2 regions of the Clostridium swellfunianum genome follow, and region 1 is predicted to be linked to the other one. Evidence: riboswitches for the same ligand, from Rfam matches in the RefSeq annotation. Region 1 holds a riboswitch; the other holds the start of a gene.
The links. Region 1 has a riboswitch for glycine ahead of NBE98_RS08350 (GrdX family protein). Riboswitches for the same ligand answer to the same signal wherever they lie in the genome.
Positions count from the first base shown of each region.

Region 2: another riboswitch for glycine. It lies ahead of NBE98_RS07330 (APC family permease); the one in region 1 lies ahead of NBE98_RS08350 (GrdX family protein).

Region 1 is NZ_JAMOFV010000006.1:1,829,112-1,838,453, forward strand. It holds gene trmL (tRNA (uridine(34)/cytosine(34)/5-carboxymethylaminomethyluridine(34)-2'-O)-methyltransferase TrmL) at 1-285, shown strand, start outside; gene NBE98_RS08345 (DegV family protein) at 300-1,139, shown strand; glycine riboswitch at 1,290-1,483, shown strand; glycine riboswitch at 1,487-1,557, shown strand; gene NBE98_RS08350 (GrdX family protein) at 1,641-2,021, shown strand; gene trxB (thioredoxin-disulfide reductase) at 2,050-2,988, shown strand; gene NBE98_RS08360 (thioredoxin family protein) at 3,110-3,442, shown strand; gene NBE98_RS08365 (glycine/sarcosine/betaine reductase component B subunit) at 3,533-4,819, shown strand; gene grdA (glycine/sarcosine/betaine reductase complex selenoprotein A) at 4,882-5,352, shown strand; gene grdB (glycine reductase complex selenoprotein B) at 5,382-6,689, shown strand; gene grdC (glycine/sarcosine/betaine reductase complex component C subunit beta) at 6,791-8,332, shown strand; gene grdD (glycine/sarcosine/betaine reductase complex component C subunit alpha) at 8,361-9,342, shown strand, end outside.
Region 2 is NZ_JAMOFV010000006.1:1,612,007-1,621,348, forward strand. It holds gene NBE98_RS07315 (ABC-F family ATP-binding cassette domain-containing protein) at 1-733, shown strand, start outside; gene infC (translation initiation factor IF-3) at 783-1,328, opposite strand; gene NBE98_RS07325 (hypothetical protein) at 1,766-2,257, opposite strand; gene NBE98_RS07330 (APC family permease) at 2,421-3,767, opposite strand; glycine riboswitch at 3,896-3,986, opposite strand; gene NBE98_RS07335 (Gfo/Idh/MocA family protein) at 4,253-5,242, opposite strand; gene uxaC (glucuronate isomerase) at 5,261-6,667, opposite strand; gene NBE98_RS07345 (response regulator transcription factor) at 6,734-7,498, opposite strand; gene NBE98_RS07350 (sensor histidine kinase) at 7,476-8,954, opposite strand; gene NBE98_RS07355 (TRAP transporter substrate-binding protein) at 9,018-9,342, opposite strand, start outside.

The DNA.
Region 1 (9,342 bases):
GAATCCTATGAAGCCTTTAAAGAAAAATATAAGAATGGAACATTTTATTTTTCAACCACAAAAGGCAGTAAGCTTTACACAGAAGTGCAATATAATGAAAATGATTTTATTATATTTGGAAAAGAATCTGCTGGGCTTCCAGAATACATAAGAAACAGCAACGATGGAGCCTTAATTAGAGTTCCTATGCTTCAGACAAGTACTCGTTCGCTAAATCTTTCTAATACAGTAGCAATAGTTGCTTATGAAGCAATGAGACAAATGAGCTTTCCAAATATGAAATAAAGGGAGAAGGTTAGATGGAAAAAATAAAAATAATAACTGACAGTACTGCAGATTTGCCTATGGAGATAATAAAAAAATATGATATTGAAGTACTGCCGCTTACCGTACATTTTGGGGATGAATCCTATTTAGATGGCATAGATATTAAGTTTAATGAGTTCTTAGAAAAAATGAAAGCCAGTGAAGTATTCCCAACTACTTCTCAGATAAATCCTCAAAGATTTCATGACTGCTTTAATGGATATATTAACCAGGGTTATAAAATTATATCTATTCATCTTTCATCGAAATTAAGTGGAACCTACCAATCTGCATGTATTGCAAGAGATATGTTGGAAAGCGAAGATATAGTAGTCATAGATAGTCTAAATGTTACTTCTGGCTTGGGACTTCTGGTTTTAAAAGCCTGCAAGCTAAAAGATCAAGGCATGGCTGCTAAAGATATTGAAAAAAAGATATTGGAATCTATTCCACATGTTAAAAGTGCTTTAGCTTTTGAAAGCTTAGAAAATCTTGTTAAAGGTGGAAGACTTTCGAAAACTGCAGGGATGATAGGGAATCTTTTAGGAATAAGGCTTATATTAGAGATTAAAGATGGGGAATTAGCTTTAATGGACAAAGTTAGAGGAAGCAAAAAAGCAGCAAAAACAATTTTAGATTATGTAGATAAAAAAGGAATTAAGGAAGATGAGACTTCCATAATTCTACAGGTAGAAAATAAAGATGTTAGAGAAGCTTTAACTGAAAATATGACTGAAAGATGTGCTGAATTTATAGAATGCGAAGTTGGCTGTGTTGTTGGGACACATTCTGGCACAGGGGCTTGCGGTATTTTCTTTATAGAAGAGTATTGATTTTGAAATATTAGCGTCAAAAATTTATCAATTTGATTACTAAAAATTCAAAAAAGTTATAGCATTTTTAAAATATTTAATATATAATATTATCAGAACGAAATTTATTCCAATAAATAATGAAATACTTGGTAATAATATATTGGATGGATGATATTTTCGGGAGATAGTCCATATAGAAAACAAAACAAATCTTAACTTAAGCTTGATAAAGATGTAGAAATAACAACATTCTAATCGAATTAAAAAAGATTTGTCAGTTTAAACTATATAGATAGCCGAAGGAATAAGCAGAATAACCCGTATTCTGTGAAGCTCTCAGGCAAAAGTACCGGAAGTGGACATACCTCTGGAAAGCATAATGCTTGTTTAAAGCATTGCACCGAAGGAGTAAATCTCTCAGGTTATAAAGACAGAGTGCAAGGGTCAAAGGGCTTTTGTTTTCTGTCTTTTTGTTTTGAAAAAATTCCAGAAAACCTATTTGATATGAGAGGTAAAGTGATGATTGAACCGCTGATAATAGTTACTAACAATCCTATGTGTAAAGAAAAATGTGAAACCACCTATAAACTTGAATATATAGATGGAAACGTTTTAGAGGTTTTTAGAAAAGCTAGAGATTACGTACATTTAAATCACAGACTTTTAACACATCCTCTAGTGAGCAGTATTAAACCAAATGAAATACCATATAGGACGGTTATAATATCGAAGGATAGGAATAATATTATTGACATGCAATCCTTGGATTTAATAGAAAACAGTATTAGTACAACTGAAAAGTTTTTGAAGGACTTTGGATTACCAAAATGGACTGAAAAAATATTAGAGGATTTTATGCTTATTGATTTTGATATTATTTATAATGCAATAAAAAGATAAGCTTAACACATATTAAGGAGGAATTTTTATGCCACACATTTACGATACTATAATAATAGGCGGTGGTCCTGCAGGACTTTCAGCAGGACTTTATGGTGCGAGATCAAAAATGGATACTTTACTTATTGAAAGATCTAAGTTTGGAGGACAGACAGCTACCACTGACGAGCTTGAAAACTATCCAGGTTCTTTAGAAGACTGCACAGGTCCTAGCTTAATTGAAAGAATGAGAAAACAAGCTGAAGAATTTGGCACCAAGTTTGCCAAGGATGAGATTATAGAAGTTGACTTCTCCGGAAAGATTAAAAAAGTTATAGGTCAAAAGGAAACATATGAAGCTAAAACAATAATAATAGCTACAGGTGCTTATCCAAGGCTTGCTGGCTTTAAGAATGAGTTAGAACTAAGAGGTAAAGGGGTTTCTTACTGTGCTACTTGCGATGCTGACTTCTTTACTGAACTTGATGTGGCTGTAGTTGGAGGAGGGGATTCAGCTTTAACTGAATCTATATATCTGACTAAGTTTGCAGAAAATGTAACAATCATTCACAGAAGAGATCAGTTTAGAGGAGCTAAATCAATACAAGACAAAGTATTTAATAATCCTAAGATAGAAATAATATATGATTCAGTTGTTGAAGAAGCTAAAGGTGATGAAATTCTTGAAGGTCTTGTTATAAAAAATGTAAAAACTGGTGAGTTAAGTGATCTTAAGGTTGATGGCTGTTTCGTATTCGTTGGCTATCTTCCAATAACAGAACTTTTCAAAGGTAAGATAAAATTAGATGAAGCAGGTTATATATTAACAGATGAAGAAATGAGAACTGACATACCAGGAGTTTTTGCTGCTGGTGACGTAAGACAAAAATCTCTAAGGCAAGTTATTACTGCTGCTGCTGATGGAGCTATAGCTGCAACAAATGCAGAGCATTATATTGAAAATGAATTTAATGAGCTTCATGTTTAATATTTTATAACAAGTTAAAAATTATAACAATATAACAATATAACAATATAACTTTTTAACTTGTTATATTGTTGTATTGATACATAAATAATAAATTTTACAAAACAAGGAGGATTTTAAGATGTTAGAATTAAACAAAGATAATTTTGATGCTGAGGTTATTAATTATACTGAAAAGCCTGTATTTGTAGACTTCTGGGGGGACAAATGTGAAATATGCATAGAGCTTATGCCAGGGGTTCATGAATTAGAGCACAGGTATTCAGATAAAATAAAGTTTGCTAGTTTAAACACTTCAAGTGCTAGAAGACTTGCTATATCACAAAAAGTTTTAGGACTTCCAACTATGATAATCTACAAGAATGGTGAGAGAGCTCACATAGCTACACCAGATAAATTAAAAACAATATCTGACGTTGAAAACTTTATTAAGGAAGTTTATGACACTCTTTAATTATCAACTAATTATTTTACGGTAATTAGGACTATCTTACAAAAGATTTAAGTCTTAAATATAAATTTAAAAATATAGGAGGTGACCGCTTTGCGTCTAGAACTTGGGAAAATTTATATAAAGGATATACAATTTGGACCACAAACTAAAGTTGACAATGGAGTTCTTTATGTAAACAAAGAAGAGTTATTAAAGGAAATTGGTGGAGATGAAAGACTTCAGTCCATTGATTTTGATTTAGCAAAGCCTGGTGAGGAAACTAGAATAATTCCTGTAAAAGATGTTATTGAGCCAAGAGTCAAGGTTGAAGGAAAAGGTGGTATTTTCCCTGGCTTTATAAACAAGGTTGATACCGTTGGTTCTGGAAGAACTCATGTGCTCAAAGGAGCAGCTGTTGTTACTACTGGTAAAATAGTTGGTTTCCAAGAGGGTATAATAGATATGAGTGGTGAAGGAGCTAAATACACACCATTCTCAAAAACTAACAATCTAGTTATTATATGCGAACCAAAAGATGGAGTGCTTCAGCATGAGCATGAAGAGGCTGTAAGAATGGTAGGCTTCAAGGCTGCAACCTACCTAGGAAAAGCTGGTAAAGATGTAGAACCAGATGAGGTAAAGGTATATGAAACAAAACCATTACTTGAACAGGTTAATGAATTCCCAGAGCTTCCGAAGGTAGTTTACGTATATATGCTTCAAACTCAAGGCCTTTTACACGACACTTATGTATATGGTGTAGATGCTAAGAAGATAATACCTACTTACATTTATCCAACAGAAGTATTTGATGGTGCAATTGTTAGCGGTAACTGCGTATCAGCTTGCGATAAGAACCCAACGTATGTTCACTTAAATCAGCCTATTATTGAAGATCTTTATGAAAGACATGGAAAGGACTTCAATTTCTTAGGTTGCATTATAACTAACGAAAACGTTTATCTTGCTGATAAGCAAAGATCTTCTGATATGACAGCTAAGCTTGTTGAATTCTTAGGAGCTGATGCAGTTATAATTTCTGAAGAAGGCTTTGGAAATCCTGATGCAGATTTAGTAATGAACTGCAACAAGATAACCGATAAAGGGATAAAGACAGTACTTGTTACTGATGAATATGCAGGAAGAGACGGAAGCTCTCAATCACTTGCAGACTCAACTCCAAAAGGAGATGCAGTTGTAACGGGTGGAAATGCTAACGAAGTAGTAACACTTCCAGCAATGAAAAAGGTTATAGGACACCCAGAAGCTGCTAATATAATAGCAGGCGGATATGTAGGAAGCTTAAGAGAGGATGGCTCTATTAACGCAGAAATTCAGGTTATTACTGGAGCAACTTCAGAAGTCGGCTTTAACTATTTAACTGCAAAGGGTTACTAAGATTATAATAACAAACAATACATTACACCAAAATAATAATTTGTTATGAAAGGAAGGATATCATGTTAAAGGGTAAAAAAGTAATTGCCATTGGCGATAGAGACGGAATTCCAGGACCAGCTATAGAAGACTGTGCTAAATCAGCTGGTGCTGAAGTAATATTTGCATCAACAGAATGCTTCGTTTGAACAGCTGCAGGTGCTATGGATCTGGAGATCCAACAAAGAGTTAAAGACCTTACTGAAAAGCATGGTGCTGAAAATGTAGTTGTAATTATAGGTGGAGCTGAGGCTGAGGCTTCAGGATTATCCGCGGAAACAGTAGCTGCAGGAGATCCAACTTATGCTGGACCACTTGCTGGAATAGCTTTAGGATTGGCTGTATATCACGTTGTTGAGCCAGAAGTTAAGGATCAATGCGATGCAGCAGTTTATGATGAGCAGTGCGGAATGATGGAAATGGTTCTTGATGTAGATGCTATCGTAAAAGAAGTTAAAACTGTAAGAACTCAATTTTCAAAATACACAATTTAAATAAAATACTCCGAGAGGGGGGAGCACACTTGATACGTGTCGTTCACTATATTAATCAATTTTACGCTGGAATAGGCGGAGAAGAAAAAGCTGATATAAGACCAGAGGTTAGAGAAGGTTTTGTAGGACCTGGTATGGGTCTAAATGGTTTATTAAAACCAAAAGGCGCTGAAATAGTTGCTACGGTTATATGTGGAGACTCTTATTTCAATGAAAACATGACTGAAGCAAAAGCTGAAATAATAGAAATGATAAAAAAATATAATCCAGACTTATTTATAGCAGGACCTGCTTTTAATGCTGGAAGATATGGAGTTGCTTGTGGTGCTATAGCTACAGAAGTAGAAGAAAAGCTGAACATACCTGTTTTAAGCGGGATGTATATTGAAAACCCAGGCGCTGACATGTATAAAAAACAATTATATATAGTAGAAACTAAAAACAGTGCAGTAGGAATGAGAGATGCACTTCCAAAGATAGCTAACCTTGCTATAAAATTAGCTAATAAGGAACAAATAGATGCTCCTGATGTTGATGGTTACATTGAAAGAGGTATAAGAAAGAACTACTTTGCAACTGAAAGAGGTTCAAAGAGAGCTGTAGATATGCTTGTTAGAAAGATTAAAGGTGAAGCCTTTACTACAGAATTCAAGATGCCTGTATTTGATAGAGTTGAACCAAACCCACCAGTAGCAGATATAACAAAAGCTAAAATAGCAATAGTTACATCTGGCGGAACTGTACCTAAGGGAAACCCAGATCACATAGAATCTTCCAGTGCATCAAAGTTTGGTAAGTACGATATAGAAGGAGTTATGGACTTAACTTCTGAAACCTATGAAACTGCACACGGAGGATATGACCCAACATATGCTAATACTGATAATGACAGAGTCATACCAGTTGACGTGTTAAGAGAGTTTGAGAAGGAAGGCAAGATAGGCTCACTTCATAGATACTTCTATAGTACTGTTGGAAATGGAACTGCTGTTGCTTCTTCAAAGAAATTTGGAGAGCAAATTGCTAAGGAACTTATAGCAGATGGAGTTCAAGCAGTTATATTAACCTCCACCTGAGGAACTTGTACTCGTTGCGGTGCAACGCTTGTTAAAGAAATTGAAAGAGCAGGGTTACCTGTTGTTCATATGTGTACAGTAGTTCCAATATCCTTAACAGTTGGAGCTAACAGAATAGTTCCTACAATAGCTATACCTCACCCACTTGGAAACCCTAACTTAGATAAGAAGGATGAGTATGAGTTAAGAAAGAAACTGGTTTCTAAAGCACTAAGAGCTTTAGAAACTCCAGTTGAAGGACAAAAAGTATTCGAAGATTAATAGACTTTTAAAAGGAGAATTGGAGAAATGAATATAAAAACATTCTCCAATTCTCCTTTTTTATTAACCATATATTTAGTTATAGATTGGGAGGATTTAAAATGAGTTTTCCAGTAATTAAAAAGGCGTCCTACGTTTTAGTTAATACACCTGACATGATAATTCATAATGGAACAACACAAACACTTGAAAGAGAAACTAACCCAGAATCTGAATATTTAAAGCAAATCCCTTCTCACTTAAGAAGCTTTAATGAGGTTGTTGCATATGCACCTAACCAGACGTATATTGGAAATATGACTCCAGAGGAGTTAGCATCAAGAAAAAGACCTTGGACAAATGAAGCTGTAGAAGGATCAAATAGATTTGGAAAGTTTGGGGAAATTATGCCTCAAGACGAATTCTATGGCTTAATTAAAATTTCAGATGTATTTGATCTAGTAAAATTAGAAAAAGGTTTTACTGCAGTTGTAAAAGAGAAGTTAGCTAAGCATCCAATAATAAATTCAAAGATTGAGTCTTTAGGTGAAGGAGAAGAATTGGCAGATATCGAAAAGCTAGTTGAATCTCATATTGCAGAAGGACTTTACGAAAATGGAAAGCTTATAGGATGCGTAAGACGTGCTCATGAACACGACAAAAACTTGTCATCACATATAATGGTTGAAAATTTATCTGTTAAAGCATCTGGTGTTCTAGCTTTAATGCACCTAGTTAAGGACTTGGATATGGATATTAACAGTATAGAATATATAATTGAATGCTCAGAAGAAGCAATTGGAGATATGAATCAAAGAGGCGGAGGCAATGTTGCAAAGTCAATTGGAGAAGTAGCTGGGCTTAAGGGAGCAACCGGCACTGACATGAGAGGCTTTTGCGCAGGTCCAACTCATGCACTAATTACAGCTTCAGCTCTTGTTAAATCAGGGGTTTACAAGAATGTTGCAATAGTTGCTGGAGGAGCTACAGCTAAGCTTGGAATGAATGGTAAGGATCATATTAAAAAGAACCTTCCTGTATTAGAGGATTGCTTAGGCGGATTTGCAATATTAATCAGTGAAAACGACGGAGTAAATCCAGTACTTAGAACTGATATAATAGGAAGACATACAATAGGACACGGTGCATCACCACAAGCTGTACTTGAGGCCTTGGTTCTTGAACCTCTTGATAAGGCTGGCTATAAGATTACAGATATAAATAAATATGCTCCAGAAATGCAGACACCAGACATTACTGAACCAGCAGGTGCTGGAGACGTACCAACACAGAACTATAAAATGATTGGTGCCCTTGCAGTTAAAAAGGGACAATTAGATAGAAAAGATCTTCCAGCCTTTGTTACTACTTATGGATATCCAGGGTTCGCTCCAACTCAGGGGCATATTCCTTCAGGAGTTCCAATAGTAGGACACGGCAGAGAAAACATGCTTAACGGAAAAATGGATAATTTCATGATAATCGGTAAAGGAAGCTTATTCCTTGGAAGAATGACAAATCTTTTTGACGGTGTTTCAATAGTTGTTGAGAAGAATACAGGTAATTCTGAGGTAAAAGCTGAAGCTGGTATATCAAAGGAAGAAGTTAAGTCTATGGTTGCAGATGCAATGAAGGATTTTGCAGCTTACTTAATGAATAAATAACTTTAGGCTTTAAGGAAGGTGTGAAATTATGAGTAAAGAAATGGCATCAAAAATGATAGCCGAAGTTTTTAACGAGATAGCTGATGGCATTAAGTCAGGAAGTTTTGGAAGAAAAGTTAAAGTAGGTTTAACCATTCTTGGTTCCGAGCATGGAATAGAGGAAATGGTTAAGGCGGCAGAGCTTGCAAGAAAAAAATACGATGATTTCGAAGTTGTGCTTATAGGACCAAAAACATCTTCTACTTTAGAGACTGTGGAAGCTGCTACTGCTGAAGAAGGACATAAGTTAATGGTTCAGCTCCTTGAAAGCGGTAAAATCGATGGCTGTGTAACCCAGCACTTTGATTTTCCTATTGGTGTTTCAACAGTAGGAAGAGTAGTAACTCCTGGAAGAGGCAGAGATATGATTGTAGCCACAACTACAGGAACTACTTCAACTAACAGAGTTGAGGGCATGGTAATTAACGCGATTTCAGGTATAGCTGCAGCTAAAGCTATAGGAATAGAAAATCCTAAAGTAGGAATATTAAATCTTGATGGTGCAAGAAAAGTTGAAAGAATACTTATAGAACTTAAAGAAAAAGGATATGCTATCGAATTCGCAGACTCTTTAAGAGCAGATGGCGGCTGTGTAATGAGAGGAAATGATCTTCTTGCAGGAACACCAGATGTTATGATTTGCGATTCTTTAACAGGAAATCTTTTAATTAAAATCTTCTCATCGTTTACAACAGGTGGAGACTATGAGACAGTTGGTGCAGGATACGGGCCGGGAATAGGAGAAAACTATGACAAACTAATAAACATAGTTTCAAGAGCTTCTGGCGCTACGCTAATTAGTGAAGCCTTAAAATTCTGTGCTACCTGCGCAAAAAATAAAGTATTAAATATGGCTGCTGAAGAGTTCAAAAAAGCAAATGCTGCTGGGCTAAAAGATATAATATCAAAAAATACAAAGGATAAAATTATAGAAAATACAGAAGAAGTTAAGATGCCTCCTAAAAAGGTTG
Region 2 (9,342 bases), 220 kb from region 1:
AAAGAAGCTTCTTGATAAGATTTCAGTTGATGATATTCAACCTTCCAGCAGACGTTACCCCTATGTAGGTTTCAAGCCTGAGAGAGAGGTTGGTAACGATATATTAACTGTAGACAGACTTTCAAAGACTATAGATGGCGTTAAGGTTTTAAACAATGTAAGCTTCACAATAGCTAAAGGCGACAAGATTGCTTTTGTCGGAGAGAATGAAATAGCTCAAACTACATTATTTAAAATACTTTCAGGAGAGATGGAACCAGACACCGGAGAATTCAAGTGGGGAATAACAATAACAAAGGCTTACTTCCCTAAGGACAACTCCGAATACTTTAATGATTGCGATTTAAATCTGGTTGATTGGATGCGCCAATTCTCTGATGAAAAATCAGAAAGCTATTTAAGAGGCTTCCTTGGAAGAATGTTATTTTCCGGTGATGAAGCACTTAAGGAGGCTAAGGTTTTATCTGGAGGAGAAAAAGTACGCTGCATGCTTTCTAAAATGATGCTTAGCAGTGCTAATGTGCTTATAATGGACCAACCAACAAACCACTTGGATCTTGAATCTATAACAGCTGTAAATAACGGGCTTATGGATTACAAGAGTGTTGTATTGTTTGCTTCTCACGACCACCAGTTCATACAAACTATTGCAAATAGAATTATTGAAATAACTGAAGATGGCACTGTGGACAAGAGAATGAGCTACGATGAATACCTTGAACTTAAAGGCTAAGTTTTATAGAATATTAAAAGGACATGCAGAAATCTGCATGTCCTTTATCTTACTTCTCGCTCTTTTTTGGAGCAAGTATCATTATCATATTATTGCCTTCAAGCTTAGCTGGCTTTTCAACAACCGCTAACTCTCCTAGCTTATCTACAAAATTTTTAAGCACTGTATAGCCCACGCTAGTGTTGGCCATTTGTCTTCCTCTAAATCTTATAGTAACTTTTACCTTGTCTTCATTTTGCAAGAATCTTCTAGCATTATTCGCCTTGACTTCTATATCATGGTCTTCGATGACAGGGCTCAGTCTGATTTCCTTAAGGTCAACCACCTTTTGATTCTTTTTGGCTTCCTTCTGCTTTTTAGACTGCTCATAGATGAACTTGTTATAGTCCATTATTCTGCACACAGGAGGAGTAGAATTTGGAGATATCATAACCAAATCCAAATCCTTTTCTCTAGCAAGCCTTAAAGCATCAACTGTTTTTACTATGTCGCTGCCCTCTTCCCCTACTAACCTAATTTCTCTTTCTCTAATTTCCTCGTTCATTAATACATTTTTACTAATATTAAAACACCTCCAAGTATTTTGTTTTTTCATATATATCAAGCTATGTAACAAAAGCCAGCAATACAAATATAGTATTGACAGCTTTTTAAAATGCTACTCCGCAAGACATTCAGCTAAGCATTCTTCAATAACTTCTTCTGTAATTAGGATTACTTTTTCTTCGTTCATTTTCCCTCCGATTTAATTAAAATACTGCACCAAAATAGTATATGTCAGCAAGTATCATTTAGCACACACCATAAGCAAAATTTTAAAATCAGGGATTAAATTAGAAGATGCTTTTGAAGTTTATACGAATTGCCAATTTATATTAACTAGTTTCTAATCTATATAATTTTAATATTTGAATACTACTGATTTTGTAATTTGAATTGTGTATTTTAGTAATTTTTATTCTTATGCAACCATACAAGTATAATACACTTTATAAAGAAACACAAGTTCTTTTTTAGTCAATGATATCTATTCTATCTTTCAGAACGGAAAGTCATTCCTCTAACAATAGCTAAATGTGCCTCTGAGACAGGAGGACATATCTTTAAAATGGAATCAACTATAAAATCAATATTGCTGTCATCAATCTTTTTTGATTTTATATCGGATTCTTCTATGATACTTTCACTTTTTATAGATTCATAAATATCTTTAACCTTAGGATTTTCCATAGCAGTAAGGCTTTCAGTGCATTTCTCTGAAAAATACAAAACCCCTTCCACTACAACAAATTGTCCATATAAATATTCCTTCATGCATGAGCTTCCTTTAGATTCTGAGTCACAAGCACATTCATGCTGCTCATGTTCAATATGTTTTAAATCAAGCCTGTAATTAATATCTTTTCTTGTTAAAACACATCTTTCACCGAGCTCTAATAGTCTTTCTTCCATATGGCTAGAAAAGTTTTCTCCTAGCTCAGATATGAACTGTCTAATAGAAATTGTTCTTTTCATGTTATACATTTTTCTCAAATCAAAATCTCCTCTTTAAGCAAAAACATATGCTGTTTTTGCTTCTATCAATTATATTAGTTTAACACTATTTTTAATAAATAACAATAATTTTATGCAAAAAGCTGCTGACCTTTCTCGTTATCAGCAGCTTAAACGCTTAAATAGTCTAGTTTTATTTATTTTTTTTGTTAATATAAATATAAACAGGAAGTCCAAGAAGAGTTACTATCAAACCATAAACTGCGTAAGCAGTATCAGTTAGCAGTGTACTTACTAATATATAAATTCCGCCTGCTATGCCTATAAAAGGTATTATAGGGAAAAGAGGAACTTTATATGGCCTTTCAATGTGTTTATGCTTTGATCTTAATATGAATATTCCAGCTACAGTCATGACGAAGAATATCCACATAACAAAAACAGCTAAGTTTGTTAAGGTTTCAAAAGAGCCGCTTAGCACATAAAGAGCAGCCAATACCACTTCGAACACAAAAGCATTTACTGGCGTTTCAAATCTGTCGCTTATCTTTCCAAAGAATTTTGAAAAAGGAAATAGATTTTCTTGAGCCATGGCAAAAGGCACTCTAACGCCTGTCATTAAATAGCCATTTAAAGCTCCGAAAATTGATACTAATATACCAACAGAAACAAGACCAGCCCCAGCCTTTCCAAACAGTATTACAGCAGCATCAGAAGCAGCCTTTGGAGAAGCTATAACCTCTGAAACAGGCATAATCTTAACTATTGCTATGTTAATAAGTATATAAACCACTATAGTTGCAGCTAAACCAATTATTATAGATTTAGGCAAATCCTTTTTAGGATTCTTTAGTTCGCCAGCCATGTTTCCAACACCAACCCAGCCGTCGTAAGCCCATAAAGTACCTAGTATGGCTGCGCCAAAGCCTGCTAGTCCTGTTGACGCAGTTGCAGCCTCAGGTGCTGAAAAGCTGTTTACCTGGCCTTTTATAAGACCAAAAACTATGATAACGAATATAGGTATAAGCTTTCCTATTGTGGAAATTAATTGAACCTTACTGCCAAGTTTGGTTGAAATAATATTTAAGAATGATATAAATAATAGCATGAAAATAGCTAAAACCTTTTGTTGTCCTGCTGTCATAGGCACAAAGTAAGTAGCTTGTGTTACAAATACTATTGATAACGCGGCAGCTACACCTGGAACGTATACAAGTGCTTGAACCCATCCAAACAAGAAAGCCCACTTTTCACTGTAAAGTTCCTTTAGGTATACAAATACTCCACCTGTCTTTGGAATTGCAGCAGCAATTTCTGCAACCGTAAGTGCAGAAGCCATTGTAATAATGCCTCCTATTACCCACGCTAAAACTCCAAGCATTGGTGTTCCTGCATTTTTAAATACTGATGATGCTTTAAAGAATATTCCGGAGCCGATAACTACTCCAATAACAACTGTTATGGCTTCCATCAGCCCTATTTCTTTTTTTAGGGTCTTTGGAGAATTTAATTTCTTGTCATCAAGCTTACGAGCTTCCATAATTTTATCCCTTCCTTCTAAAATATTTGAAGATTCCTAATAACCTGCCCTATTACAAAGTTTCCCTCATTGAAAGAACAGTATTCCAATGCAAAAGGACAGAAAGCAAAACAGCACAAAATAACGCTATTTTACTCCCTGTCCTTTTATCTGAAAGTTTCCTTATAATAAGTTGCTTCTTTGATGCTGCATTTAAGCAGTCTCTCCAGGGTTGTGTCAAATTATTGTACAAAACCTGAAAGCTTCAGAATAAAACGCTTAGCCGCATTAATTCCTTTCTCCTACGGTTATCCTTAAGGATATCTCCAATAATTTTCATTCACTTATTAAATTATATTTATATTTTACAAAAATTTTTAATTCCAGTCAATTATTTTTAACAATATATTCGATTATTTACGACATTTTTTACTATTTAATACTTTTACAGCAAAAGAGGCAGTTATCTTATCAACTGCCCCTCTAATAATTATTATATACGGCATCTATTCAATTTCTGTTGGATACTTGATTCCCCACTGGCTTCTAAGCTCATCCATTATTCTAATAGTGGATAAAGATTCAGCATGAGGCATTATTTTGTTTTCTGTTTCTGATTTTCGCAAAGAGTCCATAGCTGCAGCTGCTTCATAATTATATCCATTCCCCTCAAGAGGAATTTCTACAGTAACAGGTTCTTCTCCTATTACATTTAAGGTTGCTTTAGTTGCTCTTGAGAAGTCTGGTATATAAATAGATCCTTTGTTACCAATAATCCTGGCTTCCTTAGGGGTTGGAGTATTAATAGCACAAGATAAAACAGCCATCTCGCCTTTATCGTACCCTAAAAGCATTGAAGATTGCTGGTCTACTCCTGTTTCATAGAGACTTGTGATTCCAGTAATCTGGCTAGGAAATCTTCCAAATATCTTAGAAGCAAAGGAAATCGGATATACGCCCACGTCCAATAGGGCTCCTCCTCCTCTTCCTGGGCTAACCTTTCTTTCTTCTGAAGGTCCTTCCCTTCTGAATCCAAAGTCGGCTGTAAGCATACGTAAATCTCCTATAACGCCTTGTTCAAGCCAGGAATTTACCTGCTTCATAACAGGGAAGTATCTAGACCACATAGCCTCCATTAAAAATAGATTTTTCTCCTTTGCCACCTTGATTACTTCTTCTGCCTCTTTAGCATTGATTGTAAACGGCTTTTCACAAAGCACAGGCTTTTCGTTATTTAGACAAAGCATTATATTGTTCTTGTGAGCTGTATTGGGAGTAGCAATATAAATTATATCTACTATTTCATCCTTAACTAATTCTTCGTAGCTTCCATATACTTTAGTCGCGGAATATCTTTCACCAAATTCTTTTGCTTTTTCTATAGAGCGAGAGGCCACTGCATAAAGCTCTGCATCTTCAAGAGCACTTAAGCCTTGAACAAAGTTATTAGCAATAGTACCTGTGCCCATTATTCCCCATCTTATCATTTTATTCATCACGACACCTATCCTTACTTAACTATGAAGTGAGAAGTATTGCTTTGCGTTATTATAGCAAATACCTTTAACAATGGTTTCTAAAAGCTCCATATCCTCAGGAACTTCTCCATTTTCAACCCATTCACCTAATAAGTTGCAAAGAATTCTTCTAAAGTATTCGTGTCTGGTGTATGATAAGAAGCTTCTTGAATCCGTCAGCATTCCAACAAAACGGCTCAATAGTCCAACATTAGCTAGTGTTTTCATTTGTTCTATCATGCCTTCTTTATTATCTAGGAACCACCAAGCTGATCCAAACTGAATCTTTCCTGGAATATTAGTTCCTTGGAAGCAGCCCATCAGCGTTCCAAGCACATAGTTATCCTTTGGATTTAAAGTATATAATATAGTCTTAGGAAGAGAATTCTCAGCTTCTAACGAATTCATAAACTTTGAAAGAGAGTCAGCTATTTGTTCATCATTAATAGCATCATAGCCTGTATCGGCTCCTAATTTATTAAACATTTTTGAGTTATTGTTTCTTAAGGCTGCAATATGGAGCTGCATAGTCCAGCCTAATTCAGAATACAATCTTCCCAAGAACTGCAATGTGTATGTTCTAAACTGGCTTTCTTCCAATTTTGTAAAGCTTTCACCTTTTAAAGCCCTTGTAAATATTGCTGATACTTCTTCCTTTGAAGCTTCTGCATAGTCTATGCTGTCTAGACCGTGGTCAGATAATCTGCAGCCAACTGTGTGGAAGAATCTAACTCTTTCTTCAAACGCCGATAAGAAATCATCATAATTTTCAATGCTTTTATCAGTAACTTGCTCTAGCTTTTTTACCCAAGGCAGGAAGGTTTCTTTATTTACCAAAAGCCCTTTGTCTGGTCTTAAAGTTGGCAGAACATTTACGTCAAAATCCTTATCTTCTTTCAGCTTTATATGGTACTCTAGAGAATCTACTGGATCATCAGTTGTACATAAAGCTTTAACATTGGATCTTTTAATTAAGCCTCTTGCAGTGAAGTTTTCTCCAGTAATCAAACTGTTTACCTTCTCCCATATTGCAGGAGCAGTTTTTTCGTTCAAGATTTCATATATCCCAAAGTATCTTTGTAATTCCAAATGAGTCCAGTGATAAAGCGGATTACCTATAGTCATTGGGATAGTCTTTGCCCATGCCATAAACTTTTCAAAATCGCTGGAATCTCCAGTAATGTATTTTTCGTCTATACCATTGCTCCTCATTGCTCTCCACTTATAGTGGTCACCATATAACCAAGCTTCAGTTATATTCTTAAATTTTTTATCCTCAAAAATTTCCTTTGGACTTAAATGACAGTGGTAATCTATAATAGGCATTTCTTTTGCATAGTTGTGATAAAGCTTTACCGCTGTTTCATTTGATAATAAAAAGTTTTCATCCATAAATTTTTTCATAATTTTCACCTATTCTTTTTAAATTTTAATTATATTTTTAGTAACAATTAATATAAAATTTTTATATTATCCTTTTGGGGAGCTAAACTCTTTCGGAGACTTATCATAATACTTTTTAAAGGCTTTGCTAAAGTAATTCTGATCCGAATATCCAACCTCTATAGAGACTTCCTTTATGGATTTCTTACCTTCTCTTAGAAGCTGCTTTGCTTTTTCCATCCTTAGCTTTATGAGGTAGTCCTTATAGGTCAGCCCTACTTTTTTGCTGAATACTCTACTCAAATAAAAACTACTGACAGAAACATAGCTTGCAATCTCCTCCAAGCTTATTTCCTTTGTATAATTCATTTCAATATACTTCTTTGCAGTTTCTACAATCTCCATATTATTGCTGCTATTTAAATCGGACTTCTCTTCTGAAGAATCTTCTACAGAAGTATTTATACTTGCTCTCTCGTTAATCTTTTTTATAACCCTATTAACGGAATCTAGAAATTCAGCATCAGAGAAGGGCTTTAGCAAATAGTCAAAAACTCCTATAGTAATACCCCGTTTGGCATATTCAAAATAATTGTAAGCTGTAAGTATTATTATTTCTGCATCTTTGTTGTTTTCTTTTATTTTTTCACTTGCCTTAAGGCCATCCATTATAGGCATGTTAATATCCATTAATATAATATCTGGTTTTAAACTTAAAGAGCTTTGTACAGCCTGCTCGCCGTTTGAAGCTTCACCTGCGACTTCTATTCTATCTGAAAAATATTTATTAACGATAAACTTCAAAGCCGTTCTTTCAAAGTCCTCGTCTTCAACTATCAACATTTTCAGCATGCATATCACCTTCTTCCACAGGTATATTAATGGTTATTTTTGTTCCCTCTCCTTCTTTGCTTTCTATCGCTATCAAGTCCTGTCTATTATAATAAAGTTCTAATCTTTTTCTTATATTTTTCAGACCAAGTCCAGTACTTGTTTGGCTTCTTTTATTATTCTTGTAATCTTGAGACATGCCTACGCCATTGTCTTCTACAATCACAACACAAAATCTTCCTTCTATGAAGGCACTGATTGTTATTAGTCCATCTGTCTCCAAGCTGCTAACTCCATGAGTTATTGCGTTTTCTACTAAAAGCTGAACTATCATTGGCGGTATTTTTATTTTCTGAACTTCTTTTTCAATATTAAACTTAAAGGAAATTCTTCCCTGAAATTTAGTTTCCTGTATAAGTATATAGGCCCTAATATTTTCTATTTCTTCATTTAAAGTTACTAACTTGTCTACACTAGTTAAATTGAATCTCAAAATTTTAGATAAAGCCCCTACCAAATCTACTGTTTTATTTGCCTCTTCAAACATAGCCATTCTGCTTACTGTATTTAAATTGTTAAATAGAAAATGTGGATTTATTTGCATTTGAAGAGCTTTAAGCTGTGTGTCTTTTATGAGCTTATCTTTTTCTGCACTCTTAAGCTTTTCCATATGATAATTTTTTTCTATTTCAGCCTTTTGATTTAACTGTTCAATAAAATCCCTTAGCTTATTCTTCATATGATTAAATGTTTTTGTTAAGTTATCAAGTTCTTTATATGACTGCTCTTCAATATCTGGTATGTTCCAATTTGAATGATACAATTGATTTACTGATACTAAAAGCTTGTTTAGAGTGTTTTGAATATCACGATTAACTGCCCAGAATAAAAAGGCATTAATAATTATAGCTACTATCAGCAGCAAATATAAATTTGTATTTACAACTTCGTATTTATCCAAAATATTTGAGTAATAAGTATCAGTAAATTGAAGGTACGCTGAGGTTAAACTGCTGGAATGCTGAGATATATAAAAGTTCATTCTTCCAAGCCTGAGGTATTGTTCATAGGTTTCTATGTCTAATTTTTCTTTTGCGATTATTGAATATGTTTGTTCTTTATATAATTCAAACATATTTGTCAAAGTTCTTAGATAAATTGAACTATTTTCATCCTGGTTCGCATAAGGGGCTAATTCTTCAAGCAAAACTCCTACCTTTGTATTGCTCTCTACGAATTTCTCATAATTAGCTGTATCATGAGACTTAATATATGATTCGAAATTAACCCAGCTATTATTCAAACTTACAGATAAGTCACTAAACTTAATATTGGTCCTCATAGAGATGTTATATTGATTTACAATGTTATTTTTCATACTGTTTGAATATAAAAAGCTGGTAGTCATTACGGCTATTATAGTTAAAAATGTAATTATCAATCTTCTATTAATGGACTTATTCTTTCTCTTACTCATATGCCTAGTACCCCTTATTCACCATGAACTATGCCAAAATAATTAATAATGCAAATCAAGTTATTACTTTGTATTTATGATTTCATTAATTAAGTCTTTATACTCTCCTGCGTATTTATCATATAGCTTTAAAGCTTGTTGACTAAATTCATTATTTGATTGAAGAACAGTTACTTTTACACCGTAGTCCTCCATTTTTTTTCTACTGCTTTCTTCCCTTTTAATCCATTCTTTTCTTTCTAATAAAGCAGCTTCAGCAGCAGCTTCTGATACTATTTTTCTATCTTCTGTTGATAATTTCTCCATTACTCTAGAACTTGCTACAATAAGTTCGGGAATTCTAATATGTTCATCCACGGTAAAAAACTTAGCAACCTCATAATGCTTT